Regions from separate parts of the Psychrosphaera ytuae genome, predicted to be linked through region 1. Evidence: predicted binding sites of a transcription regulator. Region 1 holds the regulator's gene; the other holds the start of a gene.

Evidence for each region. Region 1 encodes FNR, which switches genes on or off when oxygen is low (the NO sensors DNR and NnrR bind a similar motif). Its sites were predicted from a motif close to TTGATCTAGATCAA; they were not measured.
Region 2: the regulator FNR is predicted to act here: its motif matches at 5,039-5,052, upstream of hemN (oxygen-independent coproporphyrinogen III oxidase).

The regions. Positions count from the first base shown of each region.
Region 1 is NZ_CP072110.1:410,361-418,503, reverse strand. It holds gene glnS (glutamine--tRNA ligase) at 40-1,710, shown strand; gene ttcA (tRNA 2-thiocytidine(32) synthetase TtcA) at 1,821-2,729, opposite strand; gene uspE (universal stress protein UspE) at 2,810-3,739, opposite strand; gene fnr (fumarate/nitrate reduction transcriptional regulator Fnr) at 3,870-4,592, opposite strand; gene J1N51_RS01885 (sulfite exporter TauE/SafE family protein) at 4,592-5,260, opposite strand; gene ccoS (cbb3-type cytochrome oxidase assembly protein CcoS) at 5,260-5,472, opposite strand; gene J1N51_RS01875 (heavy metal translocating P-type ATPase) at 5,482-7,929, opposite strand; gene J1N51_RS01870 (FixH family protein) at 7,986-8,143, opposite strand, start outside.
Region 2 is NZ_CP072110.1:718,047-726,189, reverse strand. It holds gene J1N51_RS03300 (S41 family peptidase) at 1-2,471, shown strand, start outside; gene J1N51_RS03295 (metallophosphoesterase) at 2,505-3,461, shown strand; gene J1N51_RS03290 (DUF3307 domain-containing protein) at 3,499-4,260, opposite strand; gene J1N51_RS03285 (hypothetical protein) at 4,276-4,896, opposite strand; gene hemN (oxygen-independent coproporphyrinogen III oxidase) at 5,135-6,511, shown strand; gene J1N51_RS03275 (alpha/beta hydrolase) at 6,618-7,580, shown strand; gene J1N51_RS03270 (prohibitin family protein) at 7,764-8,143, shown strand, end outside.

The DNA.
Region 1 (8,143 bases):
ATACTTTGACGCAATTTTAAGAATAAAAAGGATACCTAAATGGCGGATACAGAAAATCGCCCATCCAACTTCATCAGAAATATCATTGATGCAGATTTGGCCTCTGGCAAATACGAGACTACGCATACTCGTTTTCCACCAGAGCCAAACGGTTTTTTACATATTGGTCATGCTAAATCTATCGTTTTAAACTTTGGTATTGCGCAAGATTATAACGGTAAATGTAATTTACGATTTGATGATACAAACCCAGAAAAAGAAGATATTAACTACGTTAACGCAATCAAAGAAGATGTTAACTGGTTAGGGTTTAAATGGGATGGCGACATCTGTTATTCATCAAACTATTTTGATCAACTTTTTGGTTATGCCGAAGAGCTTATCAATAAAGGTTTGGCTTACGTAGACTTTTCTAGTCAAGAGCAAATCCGCGAAATGCGCGGTACGCTAAAGGCGCCAGGTACCAATAGCCCTTATCGCGATACGTCACCAGAAGAAAACTTAGCTCATTTCCACGCTATGCGTGACGGCAAGTTTAAAGAAGGTGAGTGTTGTTTACGTGCAAAAATCGATATGTCATCGAGCTTCATGTGTATGCGCGATCCGGTAATTTATCGAGTTCGTTTTGCACACCATCACCAAACAGGTGATAAGTGGTGTATTTATCCGATGTATGATTTTACCCACTGTATTTCGGATGCGATCGAAAATATCACTCATTCACTATGTACACTAGAGTTCCAAGACAACCGTCGTTTATATGACTGGGTTTTGGACAATATCTCAATTGAATCTCGTCCACATCAGTATGAGTTTTCTCGATTAAATTTAGAATACACCATGATGTCTAAGCGCAAGCTAAATGCGTTAGTTGTAGATAACCATGTGAGTGGCTGGGATGATCCGCGTATGCCTACAATTGCAGGCTTACGTCGTCGTGGTTATACACCAGCTTCAATCCGTGAATTCTGTAAGCGTATTGGTGTAACAAAGGTTGATAACACGGTTGAGATGGGCATGTTAGAAGCTTGCGTGCGTGAAGACTTAAACGAACATGCACCGCGTGCAATGGCAGTAATTGACCCGATTAAACTCGTCATCGAAAACTTACCAGATGATCACATCGAATGGTTAGACGCGCCAAATCATCCTAATAAGGAAGAAATGGGTAGCCGTAAGGTTCCATTCACTAAAGAGATCTATATTGAACGCGAAGATTTTCGTGAAAGCGCGAACAAGAAGTACAAGCGTCTTGTTATCGACAAAGAAGTACGACTAAGAAATGCGTACTTCGTAAAAGCCGTTCGTTTTGACCAAGACGACCAAGGTAATGTAACGACGGTTTATTGTGAATACGACCCGACTACTTTAGGTAAATTACCGGCCGATGGACGTAAAGCAAAAGGCGTAATTCATTGGGTATCAGCGAGTCACGGTGTCGAAGCAGAAATTCGTGACTACGACCGATTATTTACTGTTGCAAACCCTGCCGCTGCAGAAGAGTTTACTGACGTATTAAACCCTGACTCACTCGTTATCCGTAAAGGTGTAATTGAGCCAAGCTTAGTGGACGCTGAACCACAGCAAGGATATCAGTTTGAACGTCTTGGTTATTATTGCTTTGACGGCAGTAAGAATGAAGACGGCTTAATGATCTTTAACAAAACAGTTGGGTTGAGAGACTCTTGGGCTAAAGAGGAAAATAAGTAAGCTCTTACGTAGTTTTACTTATGCTAAGAAAACAAAAAGCACCGTAAAAAACGGTGCTTTTTTTTTGTAGATAGATTTAAATCTATCGTATGAATTAAAAGGGGAGTTCGCTAAAGGTTAATAACCTGGACGCCCGAATCTGACTGAGTAACGTCATCTTCTTCAAGATCTTTAAATGGTGTTATTTCTGGTGCGTCAAAACCAATATCACCTTCTTCGGCCTCTTGGCTCAAGCCTTTAAAATCAAATAACTCATTGTCTGCTAAGTGACTTGGTACGACGTTCTTCACTGCGTTGAACATACTTTCAATTCGACCTGGAAACTGTTTGTCCCAGTCGTTTAACATTTGTTTAATTTGTTTACGCTGAAGGTTTTCCTGAGAACCACATAAGTTACATGGAATGATAGGAAATTCTTTTGCTTCAGAGAACTTAACAATATCTTTTTCTTTTGCGTAAGCGAGTGGGCGAATAATGATGTGTTCGTTGTTATCGCTTTTTAACTTAGGTGGCATCGATTTTAGCTTACCGCCATGAAACATATTCAAAAACAGGGTTTCCAAAATGTCGTCACGATGGTGACCTAAAGCAATTTTAGTTGCGCCAAGTTCTTTAGCTGTACGGTATAAAATGCCTCGACGTAAACGCGAACAAAGTGAACACGTCGTTTTGCCCTCTGGGATCTTTTCTTTAACGATAGAGTAGGTGTCTTCTGTCACAATTTTGTGCTCTACACCTAACTCTTCTAGATAGCGCGGTAGAATGTGATCAGGAAAGCCTGGTTGTTTTTGATCTAAGTTAACCGCAACAAGTTCGAAGGACACAGGAGCAGATTTTTGTAGGCTCATTAATATATCGAGCATAGTGTAACTATCTTTTCCGCCCGATAGGCAAACCATAATACGATCGCCGTCTTCAATCATATTAAAGTCAGCGATGGCTTGGCCAACCTGACGACGAATGCGCTTTTGTAACTTGTTAAAGTTATACTGCTGTTTTGCTATTGCTGAACTTGTCATAACTACCCTCAAAAATCAGGGGCGCATTATAATCGGCTCGCGATGTTATTTAAACAACAAATTCAGCAACGAGACATTTGTTAGATTTTAATAGGGCACTCAAAGTCGTCAGGCTTGACAGCTAATAAGTCACACTCAACATTATCAATGACGTGTTCGGCTGTATTACCAATCAAAGCGGCGCTAATGCCTTGTCGACCCACGGTACCGATTACGATTAATTCGGCGTCCATTTCTTGCGCGAGACGCGGTATAACGTCCTCTGGCATCCCTTCAAGTACATGACAGTGCGACGAAACAATGTCATTTTCTGAGGCGAGTTTGGCCAAGCTTTCTGTGTGATGTTGTCTCATCGACGAATTGTATTCTTGTGGATCAAACTCTGGGATCTCAACTGCTATATTCACTGGTGTAGGCGGGTATGCGTTTACCAAGTGTGGCTCGGAATGAAGCAGTTTTGCCATGTAATTGGCATATTGAGTGATTTGGGTATTTAAGTTTTTGTGCTCTGAATCATCGGTTCCGGCAGAAACTGCAGCTAAAATTTTGCCGTGCTCTGGCCAAGCGTGTTCTTTGACTAATAACACAGGTACCGGGCATTTACGTAGTAGGTGCCAATCAGTAGGCGTGAAGATGACTGACTTTAAAGTGTCGTGCGCATGAGTACCTTTGATAACGAGGTCATATTTGTTAAATAAGACTTCTTTTATAATGCTTTCGTATGGGCGGTTGTGCCAAACGACTTTGTAATCAATCGGGGTGGCCTTTAGGTCTTGCTGGGCAATAAGTTCTTCTAGCCAAAGTGTACGATCACCAATAACAGCTTGTTTCATGGCATCGCGTTCATCAGCCGATAACATTGTTGTCATTTCATAAGAAAAGTCATAAATAGACAAAAATAAGGTGAGGGTAACGGGAGATTTTTTGGCGAGTTCGATAGCGCGTAATAACGCTTTTTGCTCTTCTTCAGTTGGGTCAACTACAACTAGTAATTTATTGAAAGTATTCATGACAATCCCTTTTTTTTGCCTTTTCTACATTTAGTGTAGAACAGACTAAAGGGATTTGAATGAGTTTTTATTGAACTAAATCAATCTTTTTGTCAGAAAATCAATACTATCGAATATTTTCTACAAGGTACTAAGCGAGTTGCTTCAATCCATCGACGTTTAAGATTTCGACGAATTTACCATCTAAATTGATCAATTCCTTTTTTTGCAACTTACTGATGATTCTGCTCACTGTCTCAACGGTAAGACCCAAATAGTTACCGATCTCGGCACGAGTCATGGTCAATCTAAATATTGTTGCTGACAAGTTACGCTCGTCGAACCGCTTCGACAAAGAGACTAAAAATGTACAAATTCGCTGCTCGGCGGTTTTCTTACTAAGTAACATAAACATAGATTGGTCGGCAGATATTTCATTACTCATTAATCTTTGAACTTGTTGGCGTAAGCTCGGCATCGAGCTTGAAAGGTTGTCAATGGTATTAAATGGGATCTCACAAACCATTGAGGTTTCTAATGCCTGAGAATATGTTTTATAACTTTGATCTGCGATTCCATCAAAACCGATAATGTCTCCCGGTAGATGGAAACCCGTAATTTGTTCGGTACCGTTTTCATCAATTAAAAAGGATTTGAAACTACCTGACCTGACGGCATAGAGAGCACGTAGAGGTTGCTTGGCCTCAAATAGATATTGGTTTTTTTGATAGGGTTTCTTTCGCTCAATCAAATCATCAAGTCGGGTTAACTCTTCATTGTTTAACGAAAAAGGCAAACACAGCTGGTTTAAATTACAATTTGAACAGCTTATAGAAAACTGACCACATTGATTCTTGCTTCTTAATTGAGTCATTATTCAAGTCCTTGTAATTTTAACCAGGTTGTATACAACTGATATGATGCCATCAGAATGATAAACATACCAAACACAGTTCTAATTTTCTTCTGCTTTATGTAAATAGCCAATTTATTATTCAGACTTGTCATACCAATTAGTGCAGGAAGAGTAGCGATACCAAACATAAACATGACGGCACCCCCGTGTAATGGTGAGGGAGCAACCAAGGCTAAGCTTAAAGCGGTATAGACCAGACCACACGGTAAAAATCCCCAAAACAGCCCATACATCAAACATTTGAATACACTATCAATGGGCAATAAACGTTTTTTTATCGGCTCTAATGACTTGTTAACCCAAACGCCGATTTTTTCTATGTTTAATACGGCATTCGAAACGTTACAGATGTGTAAACTAATGCCAAACATCAACAAACTAGCGAAAACATTTAGGTACAACACATTTCCACCGCTTAAAGAAATGATACCTTGTGAAAAGTAGTTTGCGATGCAGCCAATTAAGGCGTAACCACTAATACGCCCAAAACTAATGTATGTGGTGTAGCGCAAAATTGATTTTTCTCTTGGGATTGAGAAGCCAAGTGCCATTGAGAGCGAACCACACATAGTTAAACAATGGACTAGGCCAAACAAGCCCATAAAAAACGCTGTGCTAATGAGCATTAAACACGCCCATTTTTGGTAGATTGATTGTCGGTATTATTTTCGGCTGGTTTTGCTGTTTCCTTTTTTGGCATATCGTCATCCATTAATATGGATAAGCCTTGTTTTTCGAGATCTTCAAATTGCTCTGATTTTGTAGCCCAAAAAAACGCGTATACACCTATGATCACAAATACAATGGCGATGGGAATTAAGTAATAAATAATACTCACTGATTTATCCTACTTTAAAAGCCTTAAAGAGTTGGTCACGACAATTATCGAACTAGCCGACATACCGATCACCGCGATGTAAGGTGGCACAAAACCTAGCATCGCCACTGGCAATATAGAAATATTGTATATCAAAGACCACAAAAGGTTTTGTTTAATAATGCGTTTTGTCTTGTGTGCGTACTCAAACAGTTTACTGACGGTATGAAGTTGGTCTTTAACAATAATAATACTTGCTGATTGTTTACTTATGTCTGCGCCGCTTCCCATTGCAACACTCACATCCGCAGCAGCAAATACAGGTGCGTCATTAACGCCGTCGCCAAACATCATCACCGCATCACCATTATTTTGATAACTTTGAACTAAAGCCGCTTTTTGTTCCGGCTTACAACCAAGGTGTACGTCATCTAATTTAAGTTCGCTTGCAGTCTTTGCTACGTTTTCACTTTTGTCACCGGTTAACATTACCAACTTAAGATTTAAGCTACGTAGATATTGCAGTAAGGTCGTCGTACCGTTTTTCACTTGATCAGCCAAATTAAACTCGGCTATCGGTATGCTTTGTTGTTCTTTTATAATTGAGACGTAAACATTAGCGCCAGTGTGCGTAGTTTTACAATGCTGTGCGTTTCCAATAGCCAAATCAACTAGGTCACCAGAAGGTAGGGTAATTTCAGCAGTAATGCCATTACCTACAATTATCTTAGGGTTATTGATTTGGATAGGTAACGATGTCGATTGGATGTGTGGCCAATGCTTATGGTTAAACGCCTTGGCGATTGGATGCTCACTAAGCTTTTCTAACTGAACGATTAGCAGCTGTAATTCGGTTTTTGATAGAGATAGTCCTTTGAGGTTTTCCTCGTACCACAGCTCTTTTTCAATCGAGAATTGTCCGTTAGTTAGGGTTCCGGTTTTGTCAAAACCAACGCGGTTAATGGTATTAATGCGGTCAAAGGACTCTGAATCTTTGATCAAAATACCATTTTTACTCAACGTAGATAGTACACATGTATAAGCGGTCGGTGTTGCAAGACTCAAAGCACAAGGGCAGGTGGCTACCAACACGGCGAGAGAGATCCAAAGGGCGTCATCAGGAGAAACAAAGTACCACCCTACATAAGTCAGGGTCGAAATCACTAACTGTGCCAGTACAAACCAATGAGCAATTTTGTCGGCTAACAAACTGTATTTGGGTTTAAAGTCAGCAAATGACTGTTGCATTTTATTTATGTTTGCTAGGGTTGTTTCTGCACCAATTGCGGTCGTTTTAACCTTGATAAGGCCGTCAGTATTGGTGCTTCCGGCCATGACATGATCGCCAACGGATTTAACTTGAGGATCAAATTCACCAGTTAAAAGTGATTCTGAAACTAACGTCTGACCCTCAACAATCACGCCATCTACGGGTATTTGTTGACCTGCTTTAACCAGCACCAAATCATCAACTTTTATGTCTTTTAATAACTTTTGTTTTTCCGTATTGTCTGCGCTTATTATTGTTGACGTTATGGGTAATGTAGAGGTCAAATTAACGTTTGACAGTATTGCTTTGGATTTTGCCCTAAACTCCAAATACTTTCCGATTAAGAGTAAAAAGGTAAACATTGAAATGCTTTCAAAAAACACTTCGCCTTTTGGGTCGGTAAGTTCTGTTGTTACTAACTGGTAAAAACTAGCTGTAAACGCGCCATAAATAGCAACACTTACAGGTACGTCCATATTAAGTCGCTTTGCTTTTAATGCAGTAATAGCACCGGTTAAAAAAGGCACTGCAGAGTAAAAAATAACAGGTATTGAGAGGGCTAAGCTGACCCATTTGAAGTAACCAAACTGGTGAGGCTCCATATTGGTGAACGCACCAAAATACATCGCCACGGCAATCATCATAACCTGCATGGTAAAAATGCCCGCGACACCTAATCGCTTAACGTATTCTTTTTCTTGTTTTTTTATGTTGGTTTCTGTAGATGAAACTTTGAAAGGCGTTGCCGGATATCCAATTTGATTTAACCTAGAGAAGATTTCCGATAACTTGGCGAGCTTATTATCCCAAACGATGGTTGCGCGTTGATTGACGGTATTTACATTAACTTTTACCAAACCATTTATCGGTTGCACGGCTTGTTCAATCAACCAGGCACACGCAGCGCAATGAATATTGTCTAAAGAAAGGGTTATTTCAAACTGATTATTTGGTAATTCATTTGCAATAAGTTGAACGTAGTCAGTATCGTCGTACATTGCGAACTGGGAGTTGGCGTTATTGTGTTCTGGCTTTGCTGCTAATTCCGAGCGAAACTCGTAATAACTACCCAATCCATTGCTGTAAATGTGTTCGGTTACGCCTTTACAACCAAGACAACAAACTGGCTCTTTTTGTTTAGGCGTGACGGCCCAAATTACGTCAAAGTCTTTTGGGAAGTCACTCCCACAATGAAAACAACGATTCAATGAAAAACCCTTTAGGATACTTTTATCTTTTTTGTTTATTAGTAGGTAAGTCCAACTTACGCTTTAATTTCAATCCATTCGGTAGAAGGAAGCGCCACTTTTTGTTTCACTTTCCAGCTGTCATCCATTGGTTGGATAAATAGACTCCAACTTCCAGGTGCAAAATCTTCTAATGTTTTGCCGTAAATGCCGTTAGAAGCAGCTGTAACCGTAA
Region 2 (8,143 bases), 310 kb from region 1:
ACTTCAGTATTGATAACTCTGCTAATACTCTGGTTTATCAAGCCGCAGATAAAGTGGCTATGGTCAAAAATGGCCAGACTGAGTCGCTCTCAGTAGCAATACCGACAGACTTCAGATTTGATCCTATCACCAACAAAAAGACTACAAACTCAATCAATGAGTTTAGTGTTTCACCAAACGGTAAGTTAGTGTCTTATGCCGTACGTGGTGATTTGTTTGTTAAACGCAATGACAAAAAAGACAAACGTTCGGTTCGTTTAACAACGGGGGCGGCGCGTGACCGCGATGTAACTTGGTTGGATGATAATACGCTTGTATTCGTATCAGATCGCGATGGTCAAAATGATTTGTTCAAACTGACATCTGCTGACGATAAAGAATCTAATATCTTTAAGTCTTTAAAGCATCAAGTCGAACCGTTAACTCGAACCGCAGCTCAAGAGCGTAATCCTATCGTATCGCCAGACGGTAAAAAGCTGGCTTATCAGCAAGGTCGCGGTATCTTAAAAGTAGCCGAGTTTACTGAAGAGCAAACCCTCAATAATGAGGTAACTTTAGTTGATGGCTGGGCGACGCCGAGTGGTATTAGTTGGTCACCCGACAGTATTTGGCTTGCGTATTCAAAAGCAGACTTGTCGTTTAACAACGAAGTCTTTATTCATGCTGCCGATAATTCAAAAGAGCCAGTCAACGTAAGTATGCATCCTAAAGGGGATTACAACCCAGTTTGGTCGCCAGACGGTAGCAAATTAGGTTTTGTCTCTATGCGTAATAATGGCGATTACGACATTTGGTTTGCATGGCTAAAAGAAAGCGACTGGCAACGCTCTAAAGAAGAATGGAAGCGTGATGAATTTGATGATGAGCCAGCAAAACCTGCGAAAGCCAAAGTTGCTAAGAACGAGTCTGACAGTGACAAGCCGACTGAAGAAAAAGACAAAAAAGACAAAAAACAAGCTGAACCATTGAAAATTGACTTGGATGATATTTACAAACGCCTCGAACAGGTCACTCGATATGCAGGTAATGAGTCGTCGTTTGCCTTCGATAAAAAGGGTGAATATGTATATTACGCGATTGGTGGTGCTGGTCGTCAAAACTTCACAATGGACCGCGAGCTGTTCAAAATAAAATGGAATGGAGAAGAGAACAAACGCGTTTTAAAAGGCAATAAAATGCCGCGCAATTTAAGTTTGAGCAAAGACGGCAAGAGCCTGTTCGTGCTTACCGGCCGTGGGGATTTAGAAAAGATCAACACTAAGACTGACAAAGCTGAAAAACTGACCACAATCTCTAATCAAAGTATTGAGCACATGGCTGAACGAGCACAAATCTTTGATGAAGCATGGCAGGCATTAAATGAAGGGTTTTACGATCCTGACTTTCACGGTAATGACTGGCAAGCACTTAAAGAGCAATATCGACCTCTGGCTTTAAAAGCGTCGACAAAAGAAGACTTTCAATATGTATTTAACCTGATGCTAGGCCAAGTAAATGCAAGTCATATGGGGCTTTATCGAGGTGAAAACCAAAAACAAACGCAGCGCACACGAACAGGCTTGTTAGGTGTTGAAGTGTTCCCAACGGACAAAGGCTTAATGGTGGCCTCTGTTCTGGACAACAGTCCTGCTGCTCGTGAAGACAGCACGCTAATGGTGAATGATGTTATTACTCATATTAATCAGGTTTCTGTTACGGACCAAAACCTATATGCACTATTGAATGAGCAAGCGAACCAGCCTGTTTTAGTCGCAATAGAGCGCGCTGGAGAAGCTCAAGAAATTGTTGTTTGGCCAACAGCGTCATTGAACAATGAAAAATACGACAATTGGGTCGAAACTCGACGTAAGTTAACCGAAGAATATTCAGGTGGCCGTTTAGGTTACTTGCATATTCGCGGTATGAACTGGACTAGTTTTGAACGTTTTGAACGTGAGTTAATGGCAGCGGGTTACGGTAAGGAAGGCATCGTAATTGATGTTCGTTATAACGGCGGTGGCTGGACGACAGACTATTTGATGGCAGTATTAAATGTTAAGCAACACGCTTACACGATTCCTCGTGGCGCATCAGATAATTTAAAACGCGATCAAAAGAAATTCAGAAATGAGTATCCATATTCAGAGCGTTTGCCGCTTTCAGCTTGGACTAAGCCTTCAATTGCAATGAGTAATGAGTCGAGCTATTCGAATGCGGAGATTTTCTCTCATGCATACAAAGCCTTGGGACTTGGCAAATTAGTTGGTCGACCTACATTTGGTGCCGTAATTAGTACTGGTGCACAAAGCTTAGTAGATGGTTCAATTGTGCGTATGCCATTTAGAGGTTGGTTTGTAAAAGATTCGGATGCAAATATGGACTTTGTCCCTGCGCAACCAGATATTGAAGTCTTTAATCCGCCAGCGTACAAGGCGAAAAACGTTGATCCACAGCTAAAACGAGCAGTGGAAGAACTATTGAAGTCGCTGTAGCTTTATCTTTAGCTCAATACAACAAGGGCGTTTATGGCGGTCGTAAAAATGAATGAAAGCAATGAGTACCATATTATTGGTGATATCCATGGCCATGGTACTGAATTAGAAAATTTGCTTTTAAAGCTTGGGTACAAGATGACTGAAACAGGTTACTCTCACCCTGAGGCGACCGCTATTTTTGTAGGCGACTTTATTGATCGAGGTGAAGACCTCGTTGAGCATGGAAAAGTACTCGATATAGTGATGCCAATGGTTAAACATGGTCATGCCCGCGCTGTTATGGGTAACCACGAGTTTAATGCGTTGGCGTTTCATACTGAACATCCAGGTGAGCCTAACTGCTACCTGAGACCTCACACCGAAAAAAATAAAGCACAACATCAAGCCTTTTTGAATGAGTTTCCGTTAGGCAAAGCCAAAACAGAAGCTGTGCTTGAGTTTTTTATGACTCTGCCTTTGTTTTTAGAACTAAAAACGGCAGTCAGTAACAAGCCTTTCAGAGTAGTACACGCATGTTGGGATCCTGAACAAATATCATTTATTAAACAGTCGTTACAGAATAATAAACTGACACGTGAGTTTTTGGTTAAAGCATGTGATAGCTCTTCGAAAGAACACTTTGCCATCGAGCGAATATTAAAAGGTGTTGAAGTAAAGTTGCCAGAGGGACTGTACTTTAACGACAAAGATGGTCACACCCGAAATGCAGTCAGAGTAACCTGGTGGTCTGACTCTGACAGTAAATTAAATGATATTTCTCGACAGCGAGATCTAGACTTATCACATATTGACATGGACTTGACTCAACAAGTGCCATTTTATGGTTTAGATGAACCTTTATGTGTGATTGGCCACTACTGGATGCAGGGTAAACCTAAACCTATGAGCGACAATGTAATTTGTGTCGATTTTTCTGTAGTCAGCGGCAACGGTTTAACGGCGTGTTGTTTAGACTCAGAACTCAACGTCGAATTTGTAACGACGTAAAGATTTGAAACACAGCCACTAAATAGTAACTCTGTTTTTATAAAAATCGATAACAGGCCATGGTTCCCCAACCTATGGCTAGAGCAATGGTGTAGCTCAACAAAGTTCCAATCAACATATACTCAGTTAGCTGTCTGTCGTTGTTTTTGGTGAGATCACCAAATCTAAAAATTGTTTTTGCAGCTACTAAAAAGCCGATACCAGAAAACTGGCCCATAAATAAAAACGTGAGAGTTAAACACCGTTCAATATAGCCAATCCATCTACCTGCTGCTTCTAGCCCTATGTTGGGGTCCGAAGGAGTTGTTGAGGAGGCTTGTGCTGAAAATAGTGCCGCTGTATGTCGTTTTAAAATAATACTGATCAAAATAGAGGCGGGCTTACACGCTAAAATATAAGCAAGGACAATGATTAATACATGTGGGTTAGTAATTGTTTGAATTAAAAACTCCAAGAGCTGTATGTGCGAACCGTTCACATATACCCACAAGCTGACAATAACAGCTATGTGTAATACTTGATCGATTAAAAAGTACGGTGTTGTGGCTGGTTTACCAGCTTTCCAAAGGTCAATCGTAAAGTGACTTAATCCAATCCCTAACATCATAACCAGAGCGTAAGAAAAACTCGGAGCATAAAACAGCAAAACCAATCCGACTAAAACACAATGTACCAAGATATGTTTATACAAACCTCTTGAGCGAACTTTATTGTCGAATCGACAGTCAATCCACTCCTTTGGTTGTAAGTAAAAGTCTGCAATGAAATGGGTAACAATGAGCAAAATGAGTAATTCCATGGCGACCTAACTGTCCTATCTAAGCTTTTGGTTAATCAGTTGAATATAATCCCGAATTAAATGAGCACCCATACTCGATAGGCGATTACTTATATTCTGTCGACTTGTGCCTAATTTGTCAGCAAGTTTTTGATGTTCAACAAAATCGCTGTCGATATACATATGCAAGAGCTCAGCTTGAGATTGAGTTAATTTGTTCAGTTGGTGGCTAATACAGCTTGTTAAAAGTGTAAGGCTTGGGTCATTTTGGCAATCACTGAATGTAACAACAAGAGCTTCTCTTTGCGAAGTGTCTAACTTACGACCCGAGTCGACATAAACAGGTCCTGTTGAGGTGCCTGGCGAAGCGTCCATAACACTGTGTTGGCCGAAGGCTAAGGACAAGGTACAGTGAATTGGCGTACTAATCACAGGAGATGTAATTAACAGCAACTTTAATAAAATAGTCTGTTTTATTGCAAAATCAGGGTCAGGAAAGTGAATTTGAAACTCATCCCCTCTATAGACTTGCCCTCGAGCTTGATAAGAGTTGCTCAGAGTAGAAATATGCTCGCGTAACAGCTGTATCAAGTCTTGGTATTGTCGTTCCGACATTTTAGTGGAACGAACGATATCTCCTGTAAGAACTGCAATCATTTTTATCTACCTAATTAGGATTTTAAATGCAACTATATTTGATTGCATTTAATTGTGCAATTAAATTTAATTGCATATTATTAAGCAACTAAATTTGATTGCCTACCTGTGGTTTTATGTTCTTGCTAAAACAGAAGAATAGTTGATCTTTATCAATCTCTTATTTTTATGGCTGCCTAAAATAACTGTCAAATTGTAAATAAATTCAGAATGCCTGAAGTTAATTAAAGAACCTCCTATGACAGTAAACAAACTGAGTGCTTTATTCGATAATGACATGTTAAAAAAATATGATAGTCGGGGACCTAGATATACTTCCTACCCAACCGCATTGGAATTTGAGGAATCTTTTGAAAATGATGAGTTTGAGGCATGCATCAAATCAAGCATCAATCGAGATTTGTCACTGTATATCCACATCCCATTTTGCCATTCACTTTGTTACTACTGTGGTTGCAATAAAATCGTTACCCGTCACCCAGAAAAAGCGGATCGCTACTTAGATATGCTCATACAAGAAATGGCATATAGGGCATCACAATTAAAAGACAGAGAAGTGAGTCAAATTCATTTAGGAGGTGGCACACCAAGTTTCTTGAGTGAAGCTCAGATAAGCCGACTAATGTTATGGGTTAGGCGCTTATTTAAGATTAAACAACGTACAGAAGTCAGTATTGAAATAGACCCTAGAAACCTAGACTTAAACTATGTTGATCACCTAGCAAACGAGGGATTCAATAGAATGAGTATTGGCGTACAAGACATTACAGCTAAGGTACAGATCGCCATTAACCGTCAGCAGTCGTCTGGATTTATAAAACAACTTATAGAGCGTGCTCACTTGGTTGGTTTTGACTCTGTAAATATTGACCTAATATATGGCTTACCCCATCAAACTGAACAAAGCTTTGCTGAGTCATTGAAGGTGATTAATGGGTTTAACGCTGATCGGATTTCACTATTTAGTTATGCACATTTACCAGATAGGTTTGCTGCTCAGCGAAAAATCAAAGATACGTGGCTACCTAGTGCTGCGGCCAAACTTGGATTAATGCAAATGGCGATGGCGCATTTTCTAGCAACAGGCTACGACATGATCGGCATGGATCATTTTGCAAAGCCAACGGATGAGCTTGCGATTGCTATGCGATCTGGACAGCTACACAGAAATTTCCAGGGTTATACCACGCAAGGGGATACGGATTTATTGGGCTTGGGTGTATCGGCGATCAGTAGTTTAGGCCACTGTTATAGCCAAAACCATAAATCTTTACGAGATTATGACACCGCAATTGCTGAACAAGGTCACGCGATAGAAAAAGGCAAGGTGTTAAGTGAGGATGACATGGTCAGGCGATATGTAATCGCAGAGCTCATGTGTAACCTTAATTTAAGCAAACCCAAAGTAAACGAGTATTTTGAAGTAGATTTTGATCAATACTTTGCAGATTCGATAAAAGTACTACAACCGCTAATAAAAGATGGTCTGGTAAACAACGACTTGACTCATTTATCTGTAGCTCCTGAAGCACGACTTATCATTAGAACAGTATGTATGGCTTTTGACGCCTATTTACCAGAAGCGGCACAAGCTCGCTATTCAAAGGTGATATAGGATTGAGTTTCTAAACATAAACTTAAATTAGAGAGTAGTTATTGTAATTGCGCAAAAATTGGACAAAACTGGTTGTTAGGTAACTCAACATACCAAAGGAGTTGATATGTTATTTATTACTAACCGATTACCCAATCAATCTGCACGAAGCAAACGCAATCGCAGTGTCACCTTTAATTACCAAAACACCACAGTTTCGCAGAATCTTTATTTTTGCCGCCGCAATGGTATTGGTGATTACACCGAAATTACCAGTGAGCCTTTTTTCAATGAGCTTAAGAATTGGCCTGATGACGTACAACTATTGTTATACATTCATGGCTTCAACAACAACATGGAGCCTGATATTTTTAACAATGCGGAAGTATTACAAAGGCAATTTGATCGTCAGCAGGGGAATTTGGTTAGGGTAGTACCGGTAATTTGGCCTTGTGATGATGACTCACCTGCTGCTTTTATAGGAGATTACTGGGACGACCAAGATGCAGCTGATGCTTCTGGGCCTGGCTTTGCAAGAGCGCTACTTAAATTCAACAAATGGCGACATTCTCAAGACCAATTGCTTCACCCGTGTTTTAGGCGAATTAATGTATTGGCACATTCAATGGGAAATAGAGTGTTAGTAAACGCACTCGAACACTTTGCTAAAAAGCTACCAGGAGGTGAAGTACCGCAGTTATTTCGCAACGTTTTTATGATGGCAGCGGATGTCAAAAATGAGATTTTGGAAAATAATCAGCGAGGTCATCATGTAGTTTCATCGGCAAGGAATACAGTTGTATATTACGCCAACGATGATTTTGCGATGCCCGCTTCGAAAGTTGCTAATGTTAAAAATATGACAGCTTCAAGGCGGCTGGGTATGACTGGCCCAGAACACTTAGAGCGATTACCAAAATCTGTATTTGAAGTCGATTGTGACGAATTTAATAATAAGTTTGACCGGAAGGGCCACTCTTATTTTTTGGTTGACGGCGAAGGTAACCCCAGTCCTGTTATAGGCCATATGGCCCATGCCATTAAAAAAGGACGGGTAGAGCCAAATCAACGGTCAGTAATACTTAGCTGATGGCGCTGTGTCAGTAAATACCTATTTAATCGAGAAGTGAATTGATAGTTGGGTTACTTCAGTAAGACAGATTTACACTTGAAGAGCGGTCGTATTTTATAGTAAAACATTGGTTTTCAAGCCTCGTGCCGAGATTTCGGCTCGAGCTTTTTTATATTAAAGGAAAATTAAAGGAACTAACACATGGACTTATCCAGATCATCTAAAGCAAATGAAGCCACTTCAAAAGCTAATTCTTTTTTTAAGGCGGGCCTTGCAAAAAAGGTTATTCCTGGATTGATTTTGCTTGTCGTCATTTTTAACTCTTATTTTATCGTTGTTGAAGGTCATGTTGGTGTTGTAAAGCGTTTCGGTGAGGCCAAACACCAAGAAAACCCTGGATTACATTTAAAAATACCGTTCATCGAGACGGTCGAGATGATCGAGGTAAGAACTCGTAAAAATGCCGAAAAAATGGCATCGAGTACAAAAGAGCAAATGCCAGTAACGGTTGAAGTCTCAGTAAACTGGACCGTAAATAAAGAAGCGGCTTTAGACTTATTTAAGCGCTATGGTGGCTTAAC